Regions from separate parts of the Fundicoccus sp. Sow4_F4 genome, predicted to be linked through region 2. Evidence: a T-box and tRNA genes for the amino acid it is inferred to sense, from the RefSeq annotation. Region 2 holds a T-box; the other regions hold tRNA genes.
The links. A T-box is a leader RNA that pairs with one kind of tRNA and senses whether it is charged. The one in region 2 lies ahead of leuS (leucine--tRNA ligase), so its partner is inferred to be a tRNA-Leu.

Region 1: it has a tRNA-Leu gene. The T-box ahead of leuS (leucine--tRNA ligase) is inferred to sense a tRNA for this amino acid. The anticodon was not compared.
Region 3: it has a tRNA-Leu gene. The T-box ahead of leuS (leucine--tRNA ligase) is inferred to sense a tRNA for this amino acid. The anticodon was not compared.

The regions. Positions count from the first base shown of each region.
Region 1 is NZ_JBQKLQ010000001.1:39,115-41,388, forward strand. It holds gene ACTQ5J_RS00225 (Tex family protein) at 1-927, shown strand, start outside; gene ACTQ5J_RS00230 (MerR family transcriptional regulator) at 1,059-1,433, shown strand; tRNA gene ACTQ5J_RS00235 (tRNA-Leu) at 1,479-1,561, shown strand; gene ACTQ5J_RS00240 (hypothetical protein) at 2,156-2,274, shown strand, end outside.
Region 2 is NZ_JBQKLQ010000001.1:904,277-906,550, reverse strand. It holds gene ACTQ5J_RS04070 (LysM peptidoglycan-binding domain-containing protein) at 1-572, shown strand, start outside; T-box leader at 608-813, shown strand; gene leuS (leucine--tRNA ligase) at 878-2,274, shown strand, end outside.
Region 3 is NZ_JBQKLQ010000003.1:185,661-187,934, forward strand. It holds gene ACTQ5J_RS06430 (LLM class flavin-dependent oxidoreductase) at 1-1,041, opposite strand, end outside; tRNA gene ACTQ5J_RS06435 (tRNA-Leu) at 1,211-1,296, opposite strand; gene ACTQ5J_RS06440 (GNAT family N-acetyltransferase) at 1,364-1,918, opposite strand; gene ACTQ5J_RS06445 (PQQ-dependent sugar dehydrogenase) at 2,181-2,274, opposite strand, start outside.

The DNA.
Region 1 (2,274 bases), 870 kb from region 2:
GTTTATAGTGCGAGTGAAATTGCCCGTCAAGAATTCCCAGATTATCAAGTGGAAGAACGAAGTGCGGTAAGTATTGCGCGTCGTTTACAGGATCCTTTAGCTGAGTTAATTAAAATCGATCCTAAATCGATGGGAGTCGGTCAATACCAACATGACGTGGCTCAGAATATGTTAACTGATCAGTTAGATTTCGTGGTAAACATCACGGTGAATCAGGTTGGTGTGGACATTAACACAGCCAGCGTCCCTTTATTACAACACGTTTCTGGTTTAACGACGACAACAGCTAAAAACATTATTGCTTTGCGTGATGAAATAGGACGCTTTGACAACCGTACGCAAATTAAAGATGTCAAACGTTTAGGACCTAAAACTTATGAGCAAGCGGTTGGTTTCTTACGTATTCTTGATGGGAAGAATCCATTAGACCAAACAAGTATTCACCCTGAAACTTATAAAGATGCTAAGAAGATTCTGAAGATGGCTGAAGTTGACTTATCAGAGTTGGGTACAGACGATGCGAATAAGAAATTAAAGACAATCGACGTTAAAACTTTAGCCCTTGATTCTGATTTAGGTGTGGAATCATTACAAGATATCATCGATGGCTTAATGAATCCTAGCGCAGATATTCGTGATGGCCAGGATGCACCTATCTTACGTGAAGACGTGTTAACGATGGATGATTTACATGAAGGTCTACAGTTACAAGGGGTGGTTCGTAACGTAGTAGACTTTGGTGCTTTCGTGGATATCGGCGTAAAAGAAGACGGCTTAATTCACATTTCTAAGTTATCTAGAAAATTCATTAAGCATCCTTCCGAAGCAGTTTCAGTTGGAGATATTGTTGAAGTAGAAGTGATTTCTGTTGATAAGGCGAAAAGTCGTATCGGTTTGAAACGTTTATTCCCTAAAATAAATAACTAATTCAGTATACTAGTGGTCATGATTTTTCAAGATCCACTAGTATTTTTTTTGGATTGTGAGGTGCAATCTGATAAGCAATGCGGTAAAATAGATTCAACTTAAATTCTGTGCTTTGAAAAGAGGAGAATTTTATGAAAACATCTGATATTGAACAAAAGTATGCCGTCTCGAGAGAGGCCTTGCGCTACTATATCGAACGTGGCTTGTTGAATCCTACCTGCATTAATGATTCCTTCGAATGGGAAGAAAAAGATGAAGTGACTTTGCAAAGCGTGTTGCAACTGAGAACAATGGGCTTAACTATCGACAGTATTGTTGAACTCAAACAGGATCATCAGGATAGTGTGGGGTTAAAAACAAAATTGCTGCGCCGGGTGGAAAAAGTCAAACAAGAGATTGAAGCAATCGATTCAGAACAAAGAGAACTGGCTTATCGCAAGCAGATATTAGAGACTGCCTTACATCAACTGAGTCAGCAAATTCGTTTATATGAAGAAAGTGATTGACAAAATAGGTCAGGATGCCCTACAATAATATTGTTGTTGAAAATTGCGGTCGTGGCGGAATGGCAGACGCGCCAGCTTGAGGGGCTGGTGTCCTAAAGGATGTGTGGGTTCAAATCCCATCGACCGCATATCATAACTACTAATCTAAACGTCCATGAAGATAAAGTTCTTCATGGGCGTTTTTTATTTCATTAGGAGTGATTGAACTAGTTGATAGGTCTCAAACTGAAGCCAACTATTCTTATTATTGAGCCAGGGGGCGACTCTTGGTTCAGAAAACGTAGTGCGTTTCGCGACGATGTAAGCTAAGTGATGACTAACTGTTTCATGTCTCTAGCAAACTTTATAATCGAATAAGACTGTATCGAGTATTCCCAAACCTAGAAATTTAACCCCTTATAGTGAAATGTGGCATACTAAAATCACCTTCTAATTGCTGTACATCCACCCACAAGAAGAAATTAGAGCATATTTTTAGAACTTACTCATAGTTTATCTTAAGGAGTAAATTAAGTGATTAGGCTTCAAATAAACGGCAAATATAGTTGGTTTTTAAAGAGTGATGAGTGTTTATTTTGACCGATTTACTTTTTGGGATAATATGGCGTGAGAATTTGTTTAAATATGCCTATTTAGAGGCTTATTTCTTGTTTTATACGTTCAGTTTTAAGTATATTTAATGTAAAGATACTTAGAGAAAGTGAATGAGAGAGGGTGGAAGGATGCTGAAACGTTCAATTATATTTATATTAATGTTGTGTTTTATTGGCTTGCCAAGAATATCAGGGCAAACTTTACCAAATGTGCTGATGGAGAATTATGAAGGAAAGGCAATCCCTCA
Region 2 (2,274 bases):
AATTAAATAATTTATCTGGTAGTTTAATTTATCCAGGTCAGTCATTGAAAGTAAGTGGAGCGACAACAACTCCGTCAACAGCTGCACTTGAGGTAAGTACACCAGAAACATCTGTTCCAACGACTCCATCAACACCTGAAACTAGCACGCCAGTTACAAGTTCAGGAACGTATACAGTTCAACGTGGAGACTCATTATACGCAATTGCAACTAAACATGGTATGTCATTAAGTCAGTTACAATCACTAAACGGCTTATCTGGATATTTAATTCATCCTGGTCAAGTATTGAGTGTATCTGGAACAGCTGCTGTACAAACACCAGTTGAAACTATAGTTGAAACTCAAGAAACTCCAGTAGCTACACCTGAAGTTGAAGTAACAACACCAGTTGAGACAGCACCGGTCGAAAGTGCACCAAGTGAAAATACATCTAGTGTAGGGACACATGTTGTTCAAGCAGGCGAAACACTATATGCTATCGCTCAAAAACATGGTGTAGATGTTCATAAACTAATCGCAATTAATGGCGGTAATAACATCTTAGTTGGACAAGTTATCAGCTTGAATTAAGGGAGTAAATTTGTTATATTAGTCATATAATAAATGACTTCGTTAGGAATAGTAAAATTAGAATCTGTTTAGAGAGCTTATGGTTGGTGAAAATAAGTCAGATATCTATCTTGAACTCGTCTAACTTGTTTCTTACTTGAAATTAATAGTAGAGTGAGACGTCTTACTGCGTTAAAGTACTAAGGTTATTGTTTATACAATAATAAATTTAGGTGGTACCGCGAAAAAATTCGCCCTATATTGTTTAGTTATGCTAAATGATATAGGGCTTTTGTTTTGAAAAAAATTAACTGGAGGCTTTTATAGTGACTTATCAACATCGAATAATAGAGAAAAAGTGGCAGGCTTATTGGGATGAAAATAAAACATTTAAAACTAAAGAAAGAGAAGGGAATCCAAAATTCTATGCTTTAGATATGTTCCCTTATCCATCTGGACAAGGATTACACGTTGGTCACCCAGAAGGCTACACTGCAACTGATGCAATTGCACGTATGAAGCGTGCTCAAGGTTATGATGTATTACATCCAATGGGATGGGATGCATTTGGTCTACCAGCAGAGCAATATGCTTTAGATACGGGTAATGCACCTGCAGAATTTACTGCGACAAACGTAGCAAACTTTAAGCGTCAAATTAAAGAGCTTGGTTTTAGCTATGATTGGGACCGAGAAATTAATACAACTGATCCAGAATTTTACAAGTGGACTCAATGGATTTTCTCGAAAATGTATGAGAAAGGCTTAGCTTATGAAGAAGAAGTTGCTGTTAACTGGTGTCCGGCCTTAGGAACGGTTCTTTCGAATGAGGAAGTTGTAGATGGTGTAAGTGAACGTGGTGGACATCCGGTTTATCGTCGTCCGATGCGTCAGTGGGTCCTAAGAATTACAGCTTATGCGGAACGACTATTAGACGATTTGGAAGATTTAGATTGGCCAGAAAGTCTAAAAGCCATGCAAAGAAATTGGATTGGTAAATCAGAAGGTGCTTTAGTTAACTTCCAAATTATTGGGCACGATGCATCGGTTCAATCTTATACAACGCGTCCAGATACCTTATTTGGTGCAAGCTATGTTGTATTAGCACCAGAACATGAACTTGTAAAAGAAGTGACAACAGCCCAGCAGCAAGAAGCAGTTGAAGCATATGTTAAATCCGTTGCAACAAAAAGTGAGCTTGAGAGAACATCGTTAAACAAAGAGAAGTCTGGTGTATTTACTGGAGGATATGTAGAACATCCAATTACTGGCGAAGCATTGCCAATTTGGATTGCGGACTATGTTCTTTCATCTTATGGAACAGGTGCAGTAATGGCAGTGCCTGCTCATGATGAACGTGATTTTGAATTTGCAACATCCCATGAATTACCAATCATCAAAGTGATTGAAGGAGAAACCGAAGGTTCTGGTGCATATACTGGAGACGGTAATCATTTTAATTCAGATTTCATCAATGGTATGAATAATGATGATGCAATCGCAAAAATGATTGAATGGTTAACAGACAATAATAAAGGTGAACATCAAGTAAACTATCGTTTACGCGATTGGTTGTTCTCACGTCAACGTTATTGGGGAGAACCTATTCCAGTCATCCATTGGGAAGATGGTACGACAACTTTAGTTCCAGAAGAAGAATTACCAGTTAGACTGCCAGAAGCAACTGAAATTAAACCTAGTGGGACAGGTGAATCACCATTAGC
Region 3 (2,274 bases), on a different contig from region 2:
AACCGCTGGCGCAATCACGTCTCCTAACAATTCAACATTTTTCATCAATTGCTGATGCGACACCCCGCCAAAATCCATTTGCGCAATGTAACGTTGGTGATTAAACTGCTCGTGTTGATATAAAATCTTCTCAATGATTTGTTGTGGACTACCGATATTCTGTACACTACGGACATCTGCCCCTTGCGCAAAGGCCTGCTTATGCATGCCTCTACCATTGGTCAGTTTCATCCCTTCGTTTAGATGTGGGTAGACCTCACGCATCGCTGTTTGCGAATCTTCTGCGGCATAAAACCAGCCCGCAATCGACACTGGAAAATCTTCGACTGAATAATTGTTGTGAACTAAAGCTTGACGGTAAGCATCAACAGATACCTTAAAAGAGGAAGCTGGCCCACCTAAGGTGGCTAAAAACATTGGAACCCCTTGTAAACCTGCCCGAACCGCACTTGCTGGTGAACCACCAACCGCCCGCCAAATCGGTAAACTACCATTTTTAGGACGTGGTAAGACGTGGGCATCGACTAAAGGGGCACGGTGTTTACCTTCCCAGTTAATTACCTCATGTTGATTAATCTGTAAGAGCAGATCAAATTTTTCTTCAAATAATTCTTCGTAATCTCGCAAATCATAGCCGAGCAATTCAAACAAACCGACCCTCGACGCACGACCAGCCACAATTTCGGCTCGCCCATCTGAAATTAAATCTAGCGTCGCAAAATCCTCGTACACACGGACCGGATCAGAGGTACTAATAATTGTTGAAGTACTAGCGATTTTTATCGTCTTTGTCGCTTGAGCAATCGCCGCCAGCACGACCGAATGGGCCTGCGTGGTAAAGTATTCTTGATGACTTTCACCTACACTAAAGAAATCCAAGCCTGCTTGCTCCGTCAATTGAGCCAGCTCGATGATTTCCTTTAATCTGGCTTGGGCGCTAGGTCGTTGGCCCGTATGAGGATTGGGTAGATGATCACCCAATGTATAAATCCCCAGCTCCATGCCCTTGCTCTCATCAATTCTATATGTTTCCATCCCCATTTTTGCTACCTTCTTTCTTTTCATGTCTTTATGACTCCTGAACATTATAACATACACTTGAACATAAACTTCAGATTTCAAGCAGCAGTGGCTAGGCCTTTAAACCTTGATTATTTTTTTAGTGCAAAAAAACACACCCCATCTCTTACGAGACTGAGTGTGTTAGCAATGCCGAGGGCCGGAATCGAACCGGCACGGTGATCACTCACCGCAGGATTTTAAGTCCTGTGCGTCTGCCAGTTCCGCCACCCCGGCAAAAGAACTGTGCTCAACTATTCTAGCTTGTGACGTAGCAATAGTCAATACTCATGTCGACTTCTTTTTATAAATCTGAGGCAAGCAAGCTATACTGAAATAGATCTATCAATTTCCCTTGATTATCAAAGGCGCTTTGGCGGATTCGGCCTTCATATTGCATGCCGCATTTTTCCATGACAAGACCTGAATTAGGATTTTCAACACTATGATGACCCACTAAACGATTGATTTCTAGTTCTTCGAAAGCAAATTTAATCAGTCGTTCGAAAGCTTCACTCATAAAGCCTTGGCGCCACCAGGCTTTTCCTAAGGCGTAGCCAATTTCCATGGCCTCAAGTCGCTCATCATTAATACCTAAAGCGATCGAACCAATCGGGTGGTCTGGATCTGATTTTAAACAGATAGCCCATGAGTAAGTCGTGGTTTCGTCATAGCCCTTGACCCATATTTGAAGTATTTCTGCGGTCACGTCTTGAGAGGCATGACTTGGCCAAGTTAAGTAGCGGGTGACTTCATCATCGCTTGCCCAATTATGATACATGGCTTTGGCATCTGCCAGAGTAAAACGTCTTAAAATTAAGCGGTCTGATTCTAGTTCTTTGGTTCCTAAATGCTTCATCGGCGTCACCCTTCTTGTTTTTATTTAGCCAATAATATACCAGTTTGTGAAGCAGAAAGCAAACGAATTGTCAGATTGCGCTCTTGATACTCTGGTAGAGTCTGGCACAGAAAACTCCCTAACTCAGGGTCAGGGAGAGGGGGATTTTTTAGTTTAATAAGGCAACTCAGAGTTAGTCATTGTTTGAAAACGAACGACGGCTAGACCTTAAGGGGCTTAACCGGCGTCATCCCCGACTTCATAGATGGGTTCAGTGATTTTGCTAGTTCTTTTTCTTGACTTGATAGAGTTTGCCACTATCTGTAATCGCATAGAGCGCGCCATCTGAACCAATTAGAACATCTCGGAAACGCTCG